Regions from separate parts of the Pseudovibrio sp. Ad5 genome, predicted to be linked through region 2. Evidence: predicted binding sites of a transcription regulator. Region 2 holds the regulator's gene; each other region holds the start of a gene.
What was found. Region 2 encodes PhoB, which activates phosphate uptake and scavenging genes when phosphate is short. Its sites were predicted from a motif close to TGTCATNNANCTGTCAT; they were not measured.
Positions count from the first base shown of each region.

Region 1: the regulator PhoB is predicted to act here: its motif matches at 4,938-4,954, upstream of phnC (phosphonate ABC transporter ATP-binding protein).
Region 3: the regulator PhoB is predicted to act here: its motif matches at 2,968-2,984, upstream of PsAD5_RS22560 (glycerophosphodiester phosphodiesterase family protein).

Region 1 covers NZ_LMCH01000011.1:23,181-31,236, reverse strand. Annotated here, with positions in the region: gene phnE (phosphonate ABC transporter, permease protein PhnE) at 635-1,999, opposite strand; gene phnE (phosphonate ABC transporter, permease protein PhnE) at 2,011-2,886, opposite strand; gene phnD (phosphonate ABC transporter substrate-binding protein) at 2,982-3,908, opposite strand; gene phnC (phosphonate ABC transporter ATP-binding protein) at 3,949-4,794, opposite strand; gene PsAD5_RS07125 (bifunctional aconitate hydratase 2/2-methylisocitrate dehydratase) at 5,193-7,979, opposite strand.
Region 2 covers NZ_LMCH01000064.1:363,446-371,501, forward strand. Annotated here, with positions in the region: gene pstC (phosphate ABC transporter permease subunit PstC) at 1-92, shown strand, start outside; partial or broken gene PsAD5_RS28880 (DUF3333 domain-containing protein) at 85-591, shown strand; partial or broken gene pstA (phosphate ABC transporter permease PstA) at 1,222-1,932, shown strand; gene pstB (phosphate ABC transporter ATP-binding protein PstB) at 1,997-2,788, shown strand; gene phoU (phosphate signaling complex protein PhoU) at 2,822-3,526, shown strand; gene phoB (phosphate regulon transcriptional regulator PhoB) at 3,600-4,295, shown strand; gene PsAD5_RS23080 (GNAT family N-acetyltransferase) at 4,373-4,837, shown strand; gene PsAD5_RS23085 (GcrA family cell cycle regulator) at 4,937-5,497, opposite strand; gene PsAD5_RS23090 (aspartate aminotransferase family protein) at 6,301-7,503, shown strand; gene argF (ornithine carbamoyltransferase) at 7,500-8,056, shown strand, end outside.
Region 3 covers NZ_LMCH01000064.1:252,382-260,437, forward strand. Annotated here, with positions in the region: gene PsAD5_RS22555 (site-specific DNA-methyltransferase) at 14-1,111, opposite strand; gene PsAD5_RS22560 (glycerophosphodiester phosphodiesterase family protein) at 1,536-2,756, opposite strand; gene PsAD5_RS22565 (AMP nucleosidase) at 3,061-4,539, shown strand; gene mutY (A/G-specific adenine glycosylase) at 4,604-5,656, opposite strand; gene PsAD5_RS22575 (DUF721 domain-containing protein) at 5,794-6,330, shown strand; gene PsAD5_RS22580 (hypothetical protein) at 6,366-6,857, opposite strand; gene PsAD5_RS22585 (DsbA family protein) at 7,367-8,008, shown strand.

The DNA.
Region 1 (8,056 bases), on a different contig from region 2:
GTGCGCCCCGCGCTGTTCACAACATCAATATTTGTGATCTTTGGCTTTTAATCAATAATTCAAATGAAGTTTGAAAGTCATCGAAATACGATGTGGCACAAATAACACAGGGAATTCAGGGAAGGTAAGCCAAACTAAGAACGGCAACACGTACTAGAAACAAACTATTTCAAAGCAAAAGTGAAGATTAAACCCATAAATTATTGTTATATTCAGAGTTGCTGGAGAGGTGTTGAGACGGGACCGGCATAACTTAAGAAAAACAAACAAAAATCATCACTTTTTCAGTCAAAAACCTATTATCTCAAAACCTTTTCCTTCCAAGTCAGCTGCAACTGACTGCAAGCATACATCAACAACAACAACAAATAATAATACATCAATAATTTTGATATTAAATACATAGACTCCACACAACCCATAAAAACACATGTAAATCAATAAGTTAACTAAACTCACATAGACCCACTGCGATTTATCGGCCTAAAACGCATTAACTTTTGCAGTCTATACGATGTGGACAAATCCACCTCAGCGAGCATTTTTCACGCAAAGGACAACTGACTGCCTACCAAAAACAAAGAGGGCAGCCACTTGAGTGACCGCCCTCCTCCATAAAACTGAGTGTTTTGTCCTAGGCTTGGCCTTCAATGAGTTTGCGACGTAACCATCCTGAGAGTTGATCCATCATCATCACCACCACAATGATCAGAAAGATCAGGTAGAGAGTGTTCTCCCAATCCTGTCTGGTTCGCATAGTCTCTATAAGCTTTAGGCCTATTCCCCCTGCTCCCAATGCCCCAATCACAGTGGCACTGCGTGTATTGCTCTCCAGATAATAAAGCATCTGAGATATAAAGAGAGGTAGGATTTGCGGAAACAGCCCGAACCGGTATTTCTGAACCGGAGAAGCTCCCGTTGCTTGCACGCCTTCCGCCTGTTTCTTATCTGCATTCTCAATCGCCTCAGAGAACAGCTTGCCGAAAGTACCCGTATCGGTAAAGAAGATCGCAAAAATCCCGGAGAGCGGCCCAAGCCCGAACGCCCGTATAAAGATGAGCGACCAGATAAGCATATCGACCCCGCGTAGGAAATCGAAGAACCGGCGCACGCCTGTTCGCGCCAACCTCACCGGATTAACATTCGCAGCAGCAGCAAACGCAAGCGGCAATGCTAGAATACCCGCAATCAAGGTACCGACCACGGCCATGATGAGAGTTTGCAGCAATGCGAAATAAACCTCCCCATGCTGCCACTCGCTGTTCATCCAAAACTCATTGAACATAAAGCGCAGGTTGGAAACATCAGGATCCAGTCTTTCCGAAGAGAACGCCAGCGACATCAGCTGACCAGCACTCAGTCCGTTCAGCTTGCTGTCAAAGTCAAACCAGAAGTTCTCCCACCCAACGAAATAGCGATGCACCTCAACTTTGCTCTTTGTCAGCCAGATACGTGTATATAAAGAGGGCCGCGCATTAACCTGGGTTTTCGAGACCTTGAGCCAGTCAGCTTCAGCTCCACCAATAAACTGCGGAACCCCATCTCCAACCTTGAATGTAAAAGGCTCACCAAACTCTGGATGAGTGTAAGTCACCACATCATCTGCAAAGTGAAGCACCCCATCTTCACCGAGCAGAATGGAGGATTGCCCACGTGATTGCTCAATCCAATCTGGCTGCTCTTTATATATAGCCCGTCTGTTGCCCTCCAGACTGACAACAAATCCCTGATCAGCCTTCTTGAACTGATACTTTGCATGCACCTTGTGGGCATAAGCATCCAGTGCAAACAGTTGAGCCATGTCCCCACGAGCCTTCTCCATCACGCCCGGAACATCAAACGCGAAAAAGCAGAGAGCCAAATAAACAACAACCAACAGCGACAGCACCGGCCCAAGCAAGCGCTTTTTCAAATCCAGCCCGAGAACACCGGGATACTGCTCGTCCAACCGTTGCTCTTCATGATGCGACGTCCCACGCAAGGCACTAATATCTGTCATAGAACGCTCCATCAAACTTGCCCCGTCTGACCAATAAGTTTTTGTCGCATCCAGCCGCTGAGGTAATCGATGGACGTGATTGAAAGAACCAGCATGAAAATGATGACAAGAATGTCAGCTCCATAGTTCCAATCGACAACCATCTTCAACTCAGCACCAAGACCACCAGCCCCGACAAACCCAAGGATCGCAGAGGCCCGTACGTTCACTTCCAACCGAAGCAGCGTGTAAGACAAAAAATTCGGAAGCACCTGAGGCAGAATGCCAAAGCGAATTTGCTCTAACCAGTTGCCACCTACACTGCGAATGCCTTCAGCAGCCTTCAGGTCACAGTTCTCATTCACCTCAGAAAACTGTTTGGCGAGTGCACCAATTGTATGCGTTGTCACCGCAATCACAGCTGCAACCGGACTTGGCCCAAAAATCAGAACCAGCAACAGCGCAATCACAATCTCTGGAAACGCGCGAAAAATATCCATCACCCGGCGCATCGCTGCAACGGCAAGCCGATTGCTCATCAAGTTACGGCTCGCAACAAAACTCAGCGCCCCGCCCAGAAAAAATGCCAGAAGAGTTGAGACCAAAGCGATGTTGACGGTCTCGATTAGGTACGGAAGATATTGAAGAACAAGTGCGAAGAGCCCAATCAGCCCTTCCTCATAAGCACCAATGAACAACTCAGCCGGATAATCAAAGAATTTACCCAAGCCTGTCCAAAAGCCACCAGAATTTGCTTGGTCCGCAACAAACAAGCCACCGAAGATGCTCAGGACACAAAGGCCGAGCAGAGAAAGAGTATATAGCGTTCGGCGCCGGGCAACACGCTCATAGGCCTGAGAAATCTCGGCCAGACGGGAAGCTTCGGCAAGCGCCAGATGAGCGGCCACTTCAACATCCTCCAAACAGGGAAATGATGAGAGCCACCACGGCCCCCATAAAGAAAGGGCGCAGTCAGATCCGCGCCCCTTTATTACTCTGAGAATTAGTTAGCTTTTTTTGCTTCAATCTTACGGCGACGCGCTTCAACAATGGTCTTGTAGAAGTCGTGGTTCACTTCCACGAAGTCAGCGTACTCACCACCCTGTGCGGAGTAGAAGCACTCGGTGTTATCAGTCACCATGGACTTCAACGAGGCAACAACCTTCTGCTTTACGTCAGATGGAAGCGACTTACGTACAACAAGCGGACCATTAGGGATCAGCGGAGACTGCCAGACCTGAACCAGATCAGACATATCAACCATGCCTTTATCTACCATCTTACGCAGATTACCAGAGGTGTAGCCCTCTTCCCATTCGCCAACGCCAGATGCCCAGGTGACGCCACCGTCAACATCGCCATTCAAAACAGCAAGAACGTTCTGCTCGTGTCCACCAGAGAACTGCGTAGAGGCAAAGTACTCTTTCAGGTTCAGGCCCATATCGTCAAACGCAACAGAAGGAACCAGATAACCGGAGGTGGAGTTAGGGTCAGCAAAGCCCATGCGCTTGCCCTTCATGTCTTCCAGCGTTTCAATGCCAGAATCCGCACGAGCAACCAAAACAGAATAATAGCCTGTTGCGCCATCTGTCTGCTTGGTGGTCAGCACTGGCTCAACAGCATCAGGAGCTGACAGATAAACAGCGGAGTAACCGGAAGCGCCAAGCTCGGCATAATCCAGGTTACCACCCTTCAGGCCTTCAATAGTGCCAGCATAATCAGCAGCTGGGAAAAGCTTAACCGGAACACCCAGCAGCTTTTCAAAGCGATCAACCAGACATTGATTGGAACGAAGGCGGTCCGCTTCGTTTTCACCACCAAGAATACCAATGCGGAATTCAGTGATTTTCTCTTCAGCCAGAGCCATAGGCGCAGCAAGAAGGGTCGTGCTAACAGCAAGAGCTGCAGCAACTTTACCAATGATTTTCATCAGAGCACTCCAATATCAGAATAAAAATCTAAAACCGCTGCTATTCAGCAGCAGAGACGACAGGCGAAGCATCACCTTTCGCCAGTTCCAGGGCAGCGATTTTTGCACCTTCGCTACCAAGAGAAGTTGAGGTCATCCCCTCCTCAAAACTGTCGTCAGCACCGTAGATCTCACGGGCCACTGCGGTCGATAGCTCATCCGGTTTCCCATCAAAAACAATCTCACCATCGCGCATACCAATCACGCGGTCGCAGTAGTTTCGAGCAGTATCAAGAGTATGGAGATTACAAATAACTGTCAGGCCATCTTCCGTGTTGATCGCCTTAAGAGCGTCCATCACCACCTGCGCATTCATCGGATCCAGCGAAGCAATCGGCTCATCGGCCAAAAGCATTTTCGGTTCCTGCATAAGAGCACGAGCAATCGCAACACGCTGTTGCTGACCACCAGAAAGATTTTCGGCCCTTTTCAAAGCCGTTTCAGCAATACCAAGTCTTTCAAGTTTCAACAGAGCCTGAACCCGCTCTTCACGAGTGAACAGCTTGAGCATGCTTGAAACTGTTCCGTGTGCATTCAAACGCCCCAACATAACGTTGGTTAAAACATCAAGGCGAGGAACCAGGTTGAACTGCTGAAAGATCATCGCGCAATCACGCTGCCAGCGGCGCTTATACGTCCCCTGTAAAGCAAGCACATCAACACCATCAACAAGGACACGCCCATCGGTTGCCGGGGTAAGTCTGTTGATCATCCGCAGCAACGTGGATTTACCCGCACCAGAACGACCAATAATGCCGATCATCTGAGGCTTCTCAACAATGAAACTCGCCCCTTTGACAGCAACATGCGCGCCAAATTCTTTTCTAACGCTTTCAAACTGGATCAAGAGTCCAACCCCGGTACCTGTTAAAATTTAACGTACTAGGCACACGCGATTGTTACAGCGAAATGACGCTCACTCACAAAGCAACCCCGTCAAAAAACCGTCACACCCCACCTCCCCCACATAGCTGGCAAAACGAGCATTACATTACGTTTCTATGACAGAAGGAAAAACCAACCGGCTTTCAAACCAAGGTATCGAAACTCTGCTTTTCAGGGAATCAAAAACCGTCGATTGAACGCTAAGCACTCTGAATGCTCAGTAGGGCTGAGCACCTAACTTCTGAAAGCATCGACATTAAAAAAGCAAATGGGCGGTACTGTTAGGTACCGCCCATTCGAATATAAATTAGTGCTGTTTGCCAGCTGCTAGGTCTAAGGCCGCTATCCTGCGATTAGACCCTAGAAGTGAACTGACTTCGCAGCAGCAGGTTTCTGGAGTGGTGGGGCGAACTTAGTGAGGTCGATGCCTTCCACTGCTGCCTTGTACTCATCCATGTTTGGAGTTCTGCCGAGGATTGCGGAAAGAACAACAACCGGAGTGGACGCCAGCAGGGATTCACCCTTTTTCTCAGAGGAATCTTCTACCACACGGCCCTGGAACAGGCGGGTAGAGGTTGCCAGAACGGTATCCCCCTTAGCAGCCTTCTCCTGGTTACCCATGCAAAGGTTACAGCCAGGACGCTCCAGGTACATAATGTTTTCGTATTCGGTACGTGCTGTTGCTTTTGGCAGTGCATCATCGAATTCGAAACCGGAGTACTTCTGCAAAATTTCCCAGTCACCTTCTGCCTTCAGCTCATCAATAATGTTGTAGGTTGGCGCTGCAACAACAAGCGGAGCATTGAACTCGACCTTACCGCCGTCTTTCTCAAGGTTCTTGAGCATCTGAGCAACAATCTTCATGTCGCCTTTGTGCACCATGCAGGAACCAACGAAGCCCAGATCAACCTTCTTGTCACCACCGTAGTAGGAAACAGGACGGATGGTGTCGTGGGTGTAACGCTTGGAAACGTCATCATTGTTCACGTCAGGATCAGCTATCATTGGTTCATCAATCTGATCCAGATCGACAACAACTTCAGCAAAGTACTTCGCGTTGTCATCAGGTGTCAGCGCAGCTTTCTCGCCAGACTTGATTTCTGCAATGCGCTTGTCTGCTTTATCGATCAGGCCTTGAAGAACTTTGGCATCATTTTCCATGCCTTTGTCGATCATAATCTGAATGCGGCTCTTCGCAATCTCAAGTGATTGAACCAGAGTGTCATCCTGAGAGATACAGATGGAAGCTTTTGCCTTCATCTCAGCAGTCCAGTCAGTGAACGTGAACGCCTGGTCAGCAAGCAAAGTTCCGATGTGAACCTCAATAATGCGGCCCTGGAACACGTTATCGCCAAACTGCTTCAGCATCTGAGACTGTGTTGCATGCACCACATCGCGGAAATCCATGTGGTTTTTCATGGTGCCTTTGAAAGTCACCTTCACAGATTCAGGGATCGGCATGGTGGCTTCACCAGTTGCCAGTGCCAGCGCCACGGTGCCAGAATCTGCACCAAACGCAACACCCTTAGACATACGGGTGTGGCTGTCGCCACCGATAATGATCGCCCAGTCGTCAATGGTGATGTCGTTCAGCACCTTATGGATCACGTCTGTCATGGCGTGGTAGACGCCTTTTGGATCGCGCGCGGTGATCAGGCCAAACTTGTTCATGAACTTCATGAGTTTTGGAATGTTAGCCTGCGCTTTCAAATCCCAAACAGATGCAGTGTGACAACCGGACTGGTAAGCACCATCAACAGTTGGAGAAATGACGGTTGCCGCCATGGACTCCAGTTCCTGTGAGGTCATCAGACCAGTGGTGTCCTGAGAACCAACGATATTCACTTTCACACGAACGTCAGAACCAGCATGCAGAGTTGCACCCGGAGTTGCGCCAACAGCATTGCGGTTGAAGATCTTCTCAACAGCAGTCAGGCCCTGACCTTCATGAGAGATCTCTTTGGCCGGAGCAAAAGCGGACTTCAGTTCAATGCCAAGTGTTTCAGATGCAAAAGTCTGCAGCTTTTTACCAAACACAACAGCATAGGAGCCGCCAGCTTTCATAAACTCAACTTTTTGAGGTGTGAACGCGGAAGAAACATCAACCAGCTCTTTATCACCGTCATAAAGCTTCTTGGTTTTAGTGTTGATGGTGAGCACCTTACCAGTCTCAACTGAGTAGGTCTGCTCAAGAACAGGATCACCATTTCCATCCAGAACGGTGTTGCCATCAGCGTCCTGTTTCTTAACCCAGTTTTTCAGGTCAAGCCCGATACCACCGGTCACGCCAACAGTGGTCAGGAAGATTGGAGAAATGCCGTTGGTGCCAGCAACAATCGGCGCAATGTTCACGAAAGGAACATATGGGCTTGCCTGTTTACCAGCCCACAGCGCAACGTTGTTTACGCCAGACATACGGGAGGAGCCAACGCCCATGGTGCCTTTTTCAGCAATCAGCATCACGCGCGCATCAGGATTTGCTTTCTGCAGTTCCTGAATTTCCGCCTGCGCTTCAGGTGAGATCATGCACTTGCCGTGCAGTTCACGGTCAGAACGGGAGTGTGCCTGATTGCCAGGAGAAAGAAGGTCGGTTGAGATATCGCCTTCACCTGCGATGAAGGTCACGACTTTGATTTCTTCGTCTACGTCAGGAAGCTTTGTGAAGAACTCAGCCTTTGCGTAGCTTTCCAGAATGTCTTTTGCAATCGCATTACCTGCTGCAAAAGCTGCCTTCAAACGCTCGGTGTCTGCCTCATACAGGAACACCTGGGTTTTAAGGACATCGGCAGCCTGTTGCGCAACAGACGCGTCATCGCTAAGCGCCAGGTCAAGAAGAACCTCAACAGAAGGGCCACCCTTCATGTGAGACAGCAGTTCAAAAGCGAAGGACTGAGAAATTTCCTCAACAACAGAGTCGCCAAGAATGATCTCTTTCAAAAACTTCGCCTTTTCGCCAGCTGCGCTGGTTGTGCCTGGCAAGGTGTTGTAGATAAAGAATTTAAGGGAACCGTCTCTGTGTTCGTTCTTGAGATCTTTAATCTGCGAAATGATCTCATTCACAAGTGCGCCATCTTCAATCGGCTTGGGGTTCAAACCCTCGGCTTTTCGAGTGTCAATCTCATTCAAGTAGTCAGTGTACAAGCTCATGATTATTCCGACGCATTTGTGTTAGACGATTTATGTTTGGTGTATCCTGAACTCTATGTCAAAACCATCTCTGGCAA
Region 2 (8,056 bases):
TTGCACTCGGTCTTCTCCTCTTCTGCATCACACTTGCTCTGAACATCTTCGCTCTGCGCGTCGTGAAGAAATATAGGGAACAGTATGATTGATATCGCTCAGGACACTGCCGGTACTGCCATTGGCGGGCGTGTCAAAGGCATTCCTTCCGGCGTCCATACGACAGACGAAGCTCGCAAGCGCCTGAAAAAGCGCTACAGCATGGAAGCGCGCTTCAAAGCTTACGGCATGGGTGCCATCGCACTGGCCGCAACGTTTCTGGTTCTGCTGCTCTTCACAATTGTCGGCTCAGGCTTGCCTGCCTTCACTTACAACTACGTAAGCGTGCCGCTCAATCTGAGTGCAGAAAAGGTCGATCCAGCCAATCCGGCTGGCGCAAGCTACAACAAGATCATTCGCGACGGACTGAAGGCAGAATTGCCATTCGCTTCCGACCGTAAAAACCGCCGTGTGCTTTATTCTCTGGTGTCCTCCGGTGCCAATGTCACGCTGCAAAAGCAAGCAATAGCTGATCCATCCATACTGGGTGGGACCGGTCCGGTTGCAATCCCGCTCTCCGACTTTGCCGACCTTTATGTCAAAGGTCTGATCACAAAGAAAACCGAGATCGCCACCTCAAGCGCAGCAACAGTTTCCGGCATGGACGGTCAGGTGACCATCAGTGCGCAGAAGCCTGAGTTTGAGCAGATCCTTGCGGCGTTGAAGACCTATTATGATCGTGAAATCGAACTTCTGACAGGCAAGATCGAAGCGCGTGGCCGATCAGAAATCAGCGTGAAAACCAAGATCGCTGGCTTGGAGACCCGCTTGGCCAACGAGAAAGACCCTCTCGTTGCACAGCGCCTGACCTCTGAGGTTGAAGGTAATAAAGCCGCTCTGGTCAAGATCATGAGTGCGCTGGAAAAGCAAAAAGCTGAACTGGTTACTCTGCAGGGCCATCTTGCCAACATTGGCACGGGCGGCACACTCAACGCCAACATGCCAAGTTTCTTTGTAGAGGTGAACGGCGGAACCATTAAAGCAGAAAAGGTGACACCAACCAGCGTCACCGGAACAGCCTTCATTCCGCTGTCTACGGATGCTGCCGTACCAGCTGGCCAGTGGGGCGTTGAAGAGCTGGAAACGCCAGAAAGTTTCCGCAAGTTTTCAGACAAAGAAATCGCCTACACCGATTATCTGGTCTCCAAAGGCACAGTTGCAAACGAGTGGAACTCCATCTTCTTCAAGTCCGGCGCAAGCCGTGAGCCGGAGATGGCAGGCATTTGGGGCGCAGCCGTTGGTTCCTTCTGGACCATGCTCGTTACCCTGTCCCTCTCGTTCCCAATTGGTGTGTCTGCCGCAATCTATCTGGAAGAGTTTGCACCAAAGAACCGTTGGACACATCTGATTGAGGTGAACATCAACAACCTGGCAGCCGTGCCGTCCATTGTGTTCGGTTTGCTTGGTCTGGCGGTGTTCCTCAACGTCTTTGGATTACCGAGATCGGCGCCCGTTGTCGGCGGTATGGTGCTGGCGCTCATGACTCTGCCAACCATCATCATCGCCTCCCGCGCAGCGCTTCAGGCCGTGCCACCAAGCATCCGCGAAGCCGCGCTCGGCGTCGGGGCGTCCCGCTTACAGGCCGTGTTCCATCATGTGCTGCCACTGGCAATGCCGGGCATCCTGACCGGAACCATCATCGGCATGGCGCAGGCACTGGGTGAGACCGCACCGCTTCTCATGATCGGCATGGTGGCCTTCATTGTAGATATCCCGGCAAGTCCGGTTGATCCCTCTACCGTGCTGCCAGTTCAGATCTTCATGTGGGCAGACTTCCCGGAACCTGCCTTCCAGCAGAAAACCTCTGCCGCGATCATGGTGCTGCTCGGCTTCCTGATCTCGATGAATGCAATCGCAATCGTCCTTCGTAAACGTTTTGAGCGCCGCTGGTGATTTGAAAGGCAAGATCATGGCATTGGAAATGACCACAGACACCGAGAGTGTAATGGATACAACAATGAGCGCCCCTCCAGCCGTTTCAGCTGAAGGCGAAACACTCAAGATGCGTGGCCGCGATGTAAAAGTGTTTTACGGCGACAAGCAGGCCCTTCATGGTGTCGATCTGGATGTTCGCAAAAATCAGGTGACCGCGCTGATCGGCCCGTCCGGTTGCGGCAAGTCCACCTTCCTGCGCTGTCTGAACCGCATGAACGACACCATCGATATCTGCCGCGTGCAAGGCGACATTCTCCTCGACAATGACGATGTCTACGACCCGCGCATTGATGTGGTGGAACTGCGGGCCCGTGTTGGCATGGTGTTCCAGAAGCCCAACCCGTTCCCGAAATCAATCTTTGAGAACGTGGCCTACGGCCCACGCATCCACGGTCTGGCACAAGGCAAGTCGGATCTGGAAGATATCGTCGCAAGTTCCCTGCAGCGTGCAGGTTTGTTTGAAGAAGTGAAAGACCGTCTGGACGAGCCGGGCACAGGCCTTTCCGGTGGTCAGCAGCAGCGCTTGTGCATCGCGCGCGCAATCGCTGTGTCCCCGGAAGTGATCCTGATGGATGAGCCGTGTTCTGCGCTCGACCCGATTGCCACTGCAAAAGTGGAAGAGCTGATGGACGAACTGCGCCAGAACTACACCATCGTCATCGTAACTCACTCCATGCAGCAGGCCGCACGTGTATCCCAGCGCACCGCGTTCTTCCATCTGGGTAATCTGGTGGAAGAGGGGCTGACCAACGACATCTTCACCAACCCAAAAGACCAGCGCACGCAGGATTACATCACAGGCCGTTTTGGTTAAGAATAAAAGAGCGGTACTCTAAGGAGATATCCGATGAAAGATCATATTGTCTCTTCCTTCAATGAAGAGCTGAAAGAACTGGCCGGACGTGTCGTTGAAATGGGCGGACTGGCAGAAACCCTTGTTCACGACGCTGTCACCGCACTGCTGAGGCAGGACCGCGAACTGGCAACCCGCACCATCGCTGCCGACCAGCGCCTGGACAACATGCAGGCCGAGCTGGAAGAGCTGTGCATCTCCGTGATCGCACGCCGCCAGCCAATGGCAAGCGACCTGCGCGACATCATCGCCGCCATGCGCATCTCCAACGATCTGGAGCGCGTCGGTGACATGGCCAAGAACATCGGCAAGCGGACGCTGGCGATTGAATCCGAATTCAACAACAAGCAGCTCGCTGTGGGTGTTGAGCACATGTCTGATCTGGCGCTTGAGCAGCTCAAAGCCGTTCTGGACGCCTACACCTCTGGTGACCTTGAAGTTGTCCAACGCGTACATGTTCGCGATGACGAAGTGGATGCGCTTTACACCAGCCTGTTCCGCCAGCTGCTCACCTACATGATGGAAGACCCGCGCTCCATCACCATGTGCGCGCACTTGTTGTTCTGCGCAAAGAATATTGAGCGCATCGGTGATCATGCAACCAATATCGCAGAAAACATCTACTACATGATCTCCGGAAGCCACCTTCCAACAGATCGTCCAAAGACGGACGAGCTGGCGCAGTCTACAACCGTGTAGAGTGTGTTCACTTATAACGAGCAGAACACACGCAATTGCTTTATAAGAGAAGGTGCAAAGAGAGCACTTTAATATGCCTAAGATACTGATTGTAGAAGACGAAGAACCGCTAAGCCTGCTGCTGCGTTATAACCTTGAAGCAGAGGGCTACACTGTTGACGTGTGCGCAAGAGGAGATGAGGCGGAAGTCCTGCTGCAGGAAAGCCAGCCGGACCTGCTGCTGCTGGACTGGATGCTTCCGGGCCTCTCTGGCATCGAGCTCTGCCGTCGTTTGCGGGCACGCTCAGAAACCGAGCGCATGCCGATTATCATGCTCACAGCGCGCGGTGAAGAATCCGAGCGCATCCGCGGCCTGGCGACCGGGGCCGACGATTACGTCGTCAAACCGTTCTCCGTTCCGGAACTTATGGCCCGTGTTCGTGCGATCTTCCGCCGTGCATTGCCAGAAGTTGTCTCCACAATGCTCAAGTCTGGCGACATCGAGCTCGATCGCGAAACCCACCGCGTGCGCAGAACAGGCCGCGAAATCCACCTCGGCCCCACAGAATACCGCCTGCTGGAGTTCCTCATGAGCGCACCGGGCCGCGTTTACTCCCGTGAACAGCTGCTGGACGGTGTCTGGGGCCATGATGTTTACGTAGATGAGCGCACCGTGGACGTCCACGTAGGCCGCCTGCGCAAAGCCATCAACAAAGGCCGCATGAAAGACCCGATCCGCACCGTTCGCGGTGCCGGATACGCTTTCAACGACCAGTTCGCTGTTGGGTAATTGATCTCTGCTATATGCGCATTGTGAAACTGCATCTCCCTTCCAGAGGTGCAGATCAAAAACAATGCGGATAACAAATGATAATCAAGACGGTTGATCGAGCGACCGCTCATATCTACGACAATCTCTGTCAGGCCTATGAGGCAGAGTTCTCACCTCTCACACACAAACATCCAAACGCGGATGGTTTGTTTGCCAAAGACACGCTTCTTGAAGGCAACATCACCGGCTATCTGGCTTTAAATGATGATATCCCCGCCGGGTTAGCTGCAATCAAGCGGCAAGATCATCACGACTTTGAAGTCTGCGAGTTTTACGTGGTGCCAGTGTTCCGCAGACATAAACTGGGACAGCGCTTTGCAGCTGCGTTGTTTGATCAAATGCCCGGTCACTGGCAGATCAAGCAGATTGAAGGCGCTGATCAGGCCATTGCCTTTTGGCGTTCTGTTATCAGCACCTACACCTCAGGTCAGTTTTTGGAAGAAAACTATACGGACCCATACTGGGGCGCCGTCACCCGCCAAACCTTTAAAGCTCACTAGTTCTCAAGCCAGAGCGACAAGCGCCAGATCAAGACGACACGCAAACAGCAAAAAGCCGGGCTTTGGACCCGGCTCAATACGTTGCTTTTTCAGCTCAAATTAGCTTGCGCGGCGGTTGCGGCGGTCGCTGACGGGCTGATAGGCAATGCTGCGATGATGCGCACAATAAGGTGTGCCTGCATCTGACTGGCGCCCACAGAAATAGAAGTCATCAGAACTCGGATCACCAATCGGCCACTTACAGGTGCGCTCATTCAATGTCAGGATGGAGGCGCGCTCTGAAACCGGAATAAAGAGATCGGAGGTTGGGACTGGAGAAATTTCTGGTTGTATAGCTTCAATCGGTTCAACTTTAAGGGCGTTGGCACCGGCTATCGTTGGTTGAATTTGTCGAGGACTTGGAGAAGGCGCAACAGCTGCAATCGCTTCAGCCACTGTTGGTTTGGTTGAGGTGACGACCCTTGCCGCTGGGGCAGGTGCCTTTCTCGTTTTGGTTGCACCACCTCCCGATTTGGCGCGACCTGAAAGACCAAGGCGATGAACCTTACCAATCACCGCATTACGGGTCACATTGCCAAGTTCCCCCGCGATTTGACTGGCGCTTAACCCGTCTGCCCAAAGTTTGGTTAGTAACTCTACACGTTCTGCTGTCCAGCTCATTAAAGGGCCCCGTCTTCCTTCAGTGGCGCGCAAAACAGCATTCGCTCAGTTCGGACGCATCCGAAAGTGCCGCTTACCTGAGCGTGTGTGCTTGCAGCGTTCAGTAACTACGAGATGGTGTATAACTCTTGTCACACAGTACTATATGGGCGTTGATACGAGCAATAACCTCAAAGAATTGAGGTGGGGAAGACTCTGGTTTTCCCCAGAATTGCCGTACTACTACTTACCTATAACAGCCTTCTTGTGGTGGGAGAAGATTATCAATCTAAAGAATAGGAGCTGTTTGTTAAACCAAGTTCCACCGCATTCTTTCCAACACAAAGTAAGAGCTGATAGCGTTACCCCGTTGATATTTAATACATATATTTACCACTGAAAAACAACTAGTAAAAAACACTAGTAAACTACAAATTGCATAACACAAGAACTAAGCGCACTCCTCTCTCATATGCCGTAGTACACGCTAGAGGTGTATTGAATAAACCTTAAGAACCGTGGAAAAAAACTGGTCATAGAGCATGGGATTTAATCTCTACTCTATCCTCTAAAAATGCCACAATGCATGCTTCTTCCGGTAGTAGCCTGTTTAAGCTGCACCAGAGGGAGAGAGACAAGGCTGGCAGCCAATTCCTGAACGGGAGTAAGGTATTGCTGGCAATACGTGTTATTGACTGCCCTGAGGGAACGCGGTTTATATGTCGCTTCTCTTAGTTTCAAAACGCCACACGGCGTTTTTTTGTTTTTGTAGCAACCAGGACTTTTGAGCATATCGAGAAAGCTCAATCCATGAGGAGTAAGAAATGACGACTTCGTCGCTAATGCAGACTTATGCACGCTCAGACCTCGCGTTCGAGCGTGGGGAAGGTGTCTGGCTGATTGCGGCTGATGGTCGACGATACATGGATTGTGCCTCGGGTATTGCCGTCTCCGGCTTGGGTCATGCACACCCAAAGCTCGTTGAGGCACTGAAGTCTCAGGCTGAAAAGCTGTGGCACGTCACCAATCTCTACACAATTCCAGAGGGTGAGAAGCTTGCAAAGCTGCTGACAGACAACACCTTTGCTGATGTTGTGTTCTTCACCAACTCCGGGACGGAAGCAACAGAAGGGGCCATGAAGGCCGCACGGCGCTATCACTTTGCCAAGGGCAATCCGGAAAAGAACCGCATTATCACCTTTGAAAATGCGTTCCACGGCAGAACCATGGCAGCGCTCGCCGCTGGTGGTCAGCAAAAGTACCTCGAAGGCTTCGGCCCTGCGCCAGAAGGGTTCGATCAGGTGCCCGCTGGAGATCTGGACGCGGTTAAAAAGATGGTCGGACCGGAAACTGCAGCCATCATGCTGGAGCCGGTTCAGGGTGAAGGTGGTATCCGCACCATGGACCCGGCCTTCCTGAAAGGTCTGCGCCAGATCTGTGATGAGAATGACTTGTTGCTGATCTACGATGAGATCCAGACAGGCGTTGGCAGAACCGGCAAACTCTTTGCCCATGAATGGGCAGGCGTTGCACCGGATCTGATGGCGATTGCAAAAGGCATCGGCGGCGGCTTCCCAATGGGGGCGTTCCTCGCAACCAATGAAGCGGCCAGCGGCATGGTTCCGGGCGTTCACGGCACCACATTCGGCGGCAACCCGCTGGCGATGGCTGTTGGGAATGCTGTTCTGGAAACGGTTCTGGAACCAGGCTTTCTGGAAGCTGTGCAGGAAAAAGGCTTGCAGCTGAAGCAGAAGCTGGCCTGCGCTGTTGATCAGCACAGTGATGTGTTTGAGCTGGTGCGCGGTGAAGGCCTGATGCTTGGCCTGAAGTGCAAAGTGCCGAACACACAAGTTCTGGCACACATGCGCAACAACGGCCTGCTGCCAGTTGGTGCCGGAGACAACGTGCTCCGTATTATGCCGCCAATGATCATTACTGCTGAAGAAATTGACATGCTCGTCCAAAAAATCGAAGCCGCTGCTGCGGATGTGGAAACCGAGCTGAAAACTGCCGAGACTGCCAAATGACCACTATGACAAAACCACAGCACTTTCTCGATATCAGCGATTTTTCCGGTGATGACCTTCGCCAGATTATGCAGGTCTCCAATCAGATTAAAGCCACCCGCAATGGCGTTCATCGCGGGCAGGGGCCATTGGCAGGCAAAGTGCTCGCCATGGTCTTTGAGCAGCCTTCCACCAGAACCCGCATCTCCTTTGATGTGGGCATGCGGGAACTGGGCGGCGAAACCCTGATGCTGACTGGCGCAGAGATGCAGCTTGGCCGCGGCGAGTCCATTCCAGATACCGCCCGCGTGCTGTCCCGCTTTGTGGACATGATCATGATCCGTATGCTGGACCATGATGCCGTGAGAGAACTGGCAGAGTACGCTACCGTTCCGGTCATCAACGGCCTGACCAAGGTTTCGCATCCTTGTCAGATCATGGCCGACATCATGACATTCGAAGAACACCGCGGAAGCATTAAGGGTAAAACCGTTTCCTGGGTGGGCGATAGCAACAACGTTCTTTACTCTTGGATCGAAGCGGCAGCAAAGTTTGACTTCAAAATTAACGTCGC
Region 3 (8,056 bases), 110 kb from region 2:
ACTGTGTAAGACGCTACTTAGGCATTTGCGAGCGGACGACTTCCCGAAGGGCGTCAACCGGCTCAAGAGCCTTGCCACGTTTAATGTGCCAGAAGGTCCAGCCATTGCAGGCTTGCTGACCCTGAACGAGCGCACCCACCTTATGGATGGATCCTGAATGCTCGCCGCAGATCAAGGAACCATCGGCGCGAACCGTAGCCTTGAAGCGTCCACGCGCATCGGTCAGTTCCGCGCCCGGTGTCAATAATCCTGTCTCCAACAAATTGCCAAACGGAACCCGTGGAAGGGAGCGTTTGCCTTGTGTCATCGCCAGAAAATCATCGTTGGCAGGTGTAACCCGGTCAATCCGTTCGGAAGCTGCTTTAATGTAAGAGTCTTCACGCTCACATCCCACAAAGTGGCGGCCAAGCTTCTTGGCAACAGCACCAGTGGTGCCTGTGCCAAAGAATGGATCAAGGATCACATCGCCCTGGTTTGAAGTGGAGAGCAGCACGCGGTAAAGCAGGCTCTCCGGCTTCTGAGTTGGATGCACTTTGTCGCCGTTGTCGTCCTTCAGGCGTTCGTGACCAGTGCAGATAGGCAGCACCCAGTCAGACCGCATCTGAAGATCGTCGTTAAACGTCTTCATCGCATCGTAGTTAAAGGTCGGCTTGCTCTCTTGTGAAGGGCAGGCCCAGATGAGCGTCTCATGAGCATTAGTAAAACGTTTGCCACGGAAGTTCGGCATCGGGTTTGTTTTCAGCCAAACCACATCATTGTTGATCCAGAACCCAAGGTCCTGCATCACCGCACCAACGCGGAAAATGTTGTGATAAGAGCCAATAACCCAGATGGACCCGTTTGGCTTCAACACGCGGCGAACCGCTTGCAGCCAAGCACGAGTGAACTCATCATAAGCTTTAAAGCTGGAGAACTGATCCCAGTGATCATCGCAGGCATCTACCTTCGAATGATCAGGTCTGTGCAGATCTCCGCCCAGCTGTAGGTTATAAGGGGGATCGGCGAAAACCACATCCACGCTGTTGTCAGGAAGCTTGTTCAAAGCCTCAACACAGTCGCCCTTAATAATTGTATCAAGCCAGTCTGGCTTGGTGGAAATGTGGGGTGCCATCAAGGACACCCCTTCTTTACGCTGTACTCTCATTGCGACGCAACACCTCACGCAATTCATGAGTGCTATGGTTACCCACTATGGTAAACCAGAGGTTAATAGTGGATATCTTTTATTCTTTTAGAATCAACGCTTTATTTACAGATTCGAATATTCGTCTCGAAGTTAACCCTCATTAATATTCGGCCGCAGATTCCCTTGGGGTAGAGGTTTATGAGGAGTTAAAATGGCGAAAATAGAGACCCTAAATATTTTTTTGAGAGTCAAGCTTTTTTGCTGGCTAAAAAGAACAAGGTAAACGCACTGCGGGGACAGCGGGCAAATCGGTTAACGAGTGTGGCAGGGCTTACGCTGCGGACAGCGCAAAAAAAAGCGCGCCATGTAAAGCGCGCTTCCAAATTGCAAATCAGTGCAAGAGAGGGGCTTACTCAATCCCCATGCAATTGGCGTAGAACGTGACTGTCGCTGGCCAGTCAGAAAACACACCGCTCACCTTCACATCCTGTGCCAGCACATCCAGCAGTTCATAAACGCTGCCTTCGCTGGTGATCGCATCATTGATGCTGCGATAATACCAGCCGCCTTTGTTGTGAGAGAGCAGGCCAGAGCGCTCCAGCGTCCAGGTAAAGATCTTGATGCCAGCCTCATTCGCAGCCTTTGCATAAGCCGACGGCACGATCTTCCCGTCATCCAGAGTGACAAGCATCCAGAGAGGAGGGGAGATATAGTTCACGCCCATCTCTTTCAACTCAGCCATGGACGGCTTGAAACTGGTTGGATCAGATGTGTCAAAGCCCTGCATGCGGAAGCGGCCATCAAGGAACACAGCCTGCTTTCCAAACTCAGGCTCATTCTTGATCCAGTACAGCACATCATCCAAAAAGAAGGACTGCGGATAAACGTCAGAAGCCGGAATACCTGCTGCTTTATACTCTTCAATCAGCTTCTGAGCGAAATCTTCCTGAGTGAACCCGTCAAACGGCATCTTCACGCTCGGGCGCTTCAACTCCGGCGTAAATTTAACGCCTTGTTCTTTGAAGAGCTCAATGGACTGAGCATGGGTCATCAAAGTGCCGCCAGCACCAGCTGCCGCATAAAGGTCTGTGCGCCAGTCAGCTGTGCCTTTCAGGAAGTCCTCAACCGTTGTTGCAGCTGGATTAGAGGCGTCCATCTTGCCGGTGAGACCTTGGAACTCCGCCAATGTGATCTCAGAGGTTCTGCACTCTGCCGTTGCTTTCTCGCCATTGGCAGCAGCAGTAAACGGAGCAACACACGTGCTTGCCAGATCAGTCGCGAGGATATCTGTGGTGGTCGCCAGATCATTTTGAGAATGACGGCAGACCAGCTCCTTATCCTTGGTGAAGGTAACATCACATTCCTGCACCCCCGCACCCATCACAGCTGCAGCTTGATAAGACTCTAAAGTATGCTCAGGAAACTGCAGGGGAGCCCCACGGTGCCCGATCGTGAAACTGGAAGCCTTTGCAGGATTGCCGATACAGGCGCGCAACTTATCCTTCAACGGGCTCTCTTGCATCTGCTCAACGAGAAAAGCAGGCCGCGGCCCCAACTGGGCAGCTTGTGCGCTCACAGTAAGGCAGGTGCCAGCCACCAAACCAAGCGCAGCAGTACGAACAAAGTGCATAAAAAGATCCCTCCCGATCATCTGAAGCGTAGTCCTGCAAAGTGCCTCTAGAACTCGCCCATGCAATTTTCAGGATAGTTTTACAGAATAAACTGAAGGAGATAAGGGTAAATATGTAGCTATGAATCTCAATTCTGTGTGCAGAGCTGAAACTGACGCTGCGTGAAAATATCCTCACTCGCTAAAAAATAAACCATATTTGTCCGCAGTTTGTCTTGACCCTGTCGTAAACATCCCTCAGATATATAGTGACACGAAAGAGGAGAAACCGAACGTGTCGACTATATCCGATAGCGACGTTGTGATGGAAAGCCGTTCCATCCGTACGCCTGAGACAATTCCCCCACAATCCTTTAAAGATGCCAGTGAAGCTGTTGCGCACCTGATCTATCTGTTTGATCGGGCGACTGACTTTCTACGTGAGAATTTTAAAGAGGCTGCACAGGGCAGCATGTCGGAAACCCGGGTCAGAGCATTTTACCCGGAACTGCGATTTGAAGTTTCCAGCCACATCCGCGTTGATACGCGCCTGTCCTATGGCTTTGTGGCGAGGCCTGGCAAATACAAAACCACAGTCACCCGGCCTGATCTGTTTAAGAACTACCTGGAACATCAGATTGATCTCCTGATCAAAAACCACGGCCTTGAAGTGGTGATCGCTGAAAGTGATCAGCCGATCCCGCTGCATTTTGCCTTTTATGATGGCGCACACGTGGAAGGCGCTTTGCCATCCAGCGAAGAGCGCCCGCTGCGTGATGTGTTTGATGTGCCGGATCTTGCCGTCATGGATGATGCTATCTCCAATGGCACCTACCGTTCGAAAGATGGCTTTGAGCCGCTGGCGCCGTTTACGGCTCCGCGCGTGGATTATTCCCTGCATCGTTTGCAGCACTACACCGCAACCGCGCCGCGCTATTTCCAGAACTTCGTGCTCTTCACAAACTATCAGTTCTACATTGATGGCTTTGCGCAGATGGCAAAAGAGCTGATCAATGATCCGGAGAGCGGATATGTAGCCTTTGTCGAGCCAGGTAATCTCATCACCTACGCAGGTGATAAAGAACCGCGCGAAGGTGTGGCCCCGCCGCGCCTGCCACAAATGCCAGCCTATCACCTGCTGCGAGAAGATAACTCCGGTATCACCATGGTGAACATCGGTGTTGGCCCGTCCAATGCAAAAACCATCACCGACCACATTGCAGTGCTTCGCCCACATGCCTGGTTGATGCTCGGCCACTGCGCTGGGCTTAGAAGCAGCCAGCAGCTCGGTGATTACGTACTGGCTCATGGTTATGTGCGTGAAGACAAGGTGCTGGATGCTGACCTGCCAACATGGGTTCCAATCCCGCCACTGGCAGAAGTGCAGGTCGCGCTGGAAGATGCCGTTGAAAAGACCACCGGTTACAGCGGCTATGACCTGAAGCGTGTGATGCGCACAGGAACCGTAGCCTCCATCGATAACCGCAACTGGGAACTGCGCGACCACCGCGAGCCGGTGCAGCGTTTCTCTCAGTCCCGTGCGATCGCGCTGGATATGGAATCTGCAACCATCGCTGCCAACGGTTTCCGCTTCCGCGTTCCTTATGGAACCTTGCTCTGCGTATCAGACAAGCCGCTGCATGGGGAATTGAAGCTGCCCGGCATGGCGACAGACTTCTACCGGACGCAAGTGAACCAGCATCTGGAAATTGGTGTGAAGACCATGGAGGTCCTGAGGGAAATGCCGTTGGAACGGCTCCACTCTCGCAAACTCCGCAGCTTCATGGAAACCGCATTCCAATAAGCACTGATCAGCATTTGTAGAAACAAGAAAAGCCGGGCTCCAGACCCGGCTTTTTGCTGCGCACTTAAATCACGCCGCCGGCCTTCAGCGCTTTCATCATCACTGTTGGCAGGGCTTCTCCCTCAAGCTCATCTGGTGCTGACCACCAATAGCCGTCAGGCTCGTCATAATGTGCTGGTGCCTGTGCCTGCCAGACGCTCATTTCCAGATGGAAATGCGTGAAAGTGTGCTTCACATCCTTCGGCGTACGCACCCAGTCCGCAGTGATCGGAGCATGTGAGAGGTCTTCCATCGCTGCATTATCTGCCCAATGCGTGGTGATGGGCTCACTCATGCCAGCAAGCAGTCCTTTATCTTCGCGTTTGCGCAAAAGAATGCGGCCACGTGCATCGCTGAGCAGAAAGGCCATACCGCGTCGTGTCGGTTTCACCTTCTTGGGGGCTTTGCGTGGCAGCGTGTCCGCAATGCCTTGCCTGCGACCCTCACAAACATCCATCCACGGGCAGATGCCACAGGCCGGAGACTTCGGTGTACAGATTGTGGCGCCAAGGTCCATGATGGCCTGCGCAAAATCGCCGGGGCGATCATGCGGCGTCACTTCAGCCATCAAGGGCTTCACTTCAGCTTTTAGAGCAGGGAGCTCTGTCAGCAATGCATGGCGGCGGGACAGAACCCTCTCCACATTGCCATCAACCACAGCAGCATGGCGCCCAAAGGCTATCGTGGAGATTGCAGCAGCCGTGTAAGGACCGATGCCCGGGAGCTTTAAAAGCCGCTCTTCTTCCTCAGGAAAACGCCCATTGTGATGCAATTGGACAAATTTTGCACACTTATACAGATTTCTTGCACGGGAATAATAACCAAGCCCAGCCCACGCTTTTAGGATGTCTTCTTCCTCCGCATTGGCCATATCAGCAAGTGTTGGCCATGTCTTTATGAAGAGATTGAAGTAGTTTTTCACTGCCGCAACAGTAGTCTGCTGAAGCATGATTTCTGAGAGCCAGACATGGTAAGGGTCTGGTTTTACACCGGAAAGTATATCAGCAGGAGCTGTTCGCCATGGCAGTTGGCGAGAATTTCTGTCATACCAGTAAAGAACAACTAGATTATCTTGCATGGTTTTGTGGGTTAACCTTGGTTTTGATCCCTAAATAATTGGGGTTCCCTTGGTAATTCATGGTACCGCGGAAAACGGGACTGAATTAAGACTAATATAAAGCAATGGTCATATATGTGCCTTAATCTAATGGCGTGATGAAGACGATGAAAGCAACTGCGCAAAATCGGGTTTCCAGGAGATCAAGCCATCAGCTAAACGAGCTGATTGGTAAGACCATGCACCCTGTCGCGCGCAAGCGCGGATTTGCCAGTGCCGACCTTCTCACCGCCTGGCCAGAACTTGTCGGCAAGAAGTATCACGGAAAAGTACAGCCCGGTAGGCTTGTTTGGCCAAGAGCCAAAAGCTCTGAAGGAGAGCCGGTTGCAGAACCTGCAACACTTCTTGTTCATGCGGATGGCTCCACTGCTTTGTTCTTCACGCATGAAGCTCCACAACTGCGAGATCGGATAAACGCCTTTTTAGGCTGGAATGCGGTTGGCCGCATCAAGGTTGTGCAGCGTCCGGCGCTCAGAACCAAAAAGATCACACCAAAACCGCTTCGTGAGCTGTCAGAAATTGAAAACCGCCGCATCGAGCAGAAGGTTGCGTCAGTCTCTGATGAACGGTTGAAGAATGCGCTGGAAAAGCTCGGCAAGAACCTCATTGCCCGCACACCTGCAAGCAACTCCTGATCCATCCTTAAAGACCTGCAGTTCTGAATGAGTGATTACTGGCTGACCACCAGATCATGACCCTTTGCGGTATATCCCAGCAAAAGGTCAGGGCGCTCCATCAAAAGATAGGCTGTCGTTGTTTCCTGCGCATTCCGCAGCTCAATGGTATCACCATTCACCGCCCACGCCGTCACGCTGCTCAGCTCTTCATTGGTGCAGCCGCTTGTTGCTGCATGTCCGTTTGGAAAACTGCTGGTCACCGCTGGTGTCACAACAGCAGCGCCTGACGGGGTCTTGCTAAACTGAACCCGACAAGGAGCTGAGCTGTTTCCGCTGCCCTCGCTGACAACCCAGTTCGTAGAGGTAAGTGCGCCCAAATCTGCGGTGCCTGTATAAATTGTATTGGATTTTGCAGGTATAGCAGTCGTTTCAATCGTCGTTTCTTGAGTAGTTGTAGGTATAGCTTCGACGAAATCTTCAGATACAGAGGCTTGGCAGGCAATTAGTGGTGTGCTGAGAAGCATTAAAGTAGTCAAGCGCTTCATAATGTATCCGTATATCTTGTTAGAGAGTTCTATAAATATTTAATAACTCATTAATGAGGCAAAAACAAAACAACACGAGAAATTATTGTTGTTTTCCATGCATAAATTCTGTGGGTATGTATTAGCAGTGTAAATTTAATCATAGCGGATATCTTGGAGGGCTCTCTGCCCGTTTACCGCGAAATGGCAGAAGTCCTTTGTTTTAAACGAAGAAAATCGTTTTCTCGCCTAACGTATGCGTCAATCCGGCTGCCTTACCAAAATTTAATATGACTACTCAGGATATTCGGTAGCATCCGACAAGTATTTGCCATAGTTTCCTGAAAACCAATCGTTGCTGGAAAGCGAGCTGTGGGCATGGCTGTATTCTGCGGATGTTCACCAGTTTGTGATCAATGGCTCTTGGGTTGGAGTGGTTATACTCCAGACCAGATGCTGGCTGTCTTTATGGCGATAAACGCGCCGGGTCAGCCAACAGGGCAACACATTTTAACTTGGGATAGAAAAACGTGACACTCTCTCGCCGTAAGTTTCTTGAGCGCACCAGTGCTCTTACAGCCGCTTCTCTTGCCTTTGCCGCTATGCCAACTGTTGCCTCTGCACAGACCTATTCCGAGGCAGACCTGAATAAGGTTGGCCCGTTGGGTGATAAGGTTATCGGCCAGGCAGACGCTCCCGTCACTGTCATTGAATACGCCTCTTTGACATGTGGTCACTGTGCCAACTTCCACAACACCACATATAAAGAGCTGAAGAAGAAATACATCGACACCGGCAAAGTGCGTTTCATCTTCCGTGAATTCCCGCTGGATACAGTCGCCGCAGCTGGCTTTATGCTTGCGCGCTGTGCACCGGAAGACAAATACTTCGATATTATGTCTTTGATGTTCGAACAGCAGCGCAGCTGGGCATTCACCAATGATCCATACAGCGCCCTGTTGAATATGGGCAAGCAGCTCGGTTTCACTGAAGAAGCTGTAAAGGCTTGCTTGACGAATCAGGAAATACTAGACGGAGTAACCGAAGTTCGTGACTACGGCTCAGACACGCTGGGTGTAGATTCAACACCGACCTTCTTTATCAACGGTGAAAAAGTAAGCGGAGCACTCTCTCTTGAGGAGTTCAGCAAGTACGTGGATAAGAATCTGTAAGACAAGCGGGCAGCCCTCAGGGCTGAATCTCCTGCTCGCAGATCTATG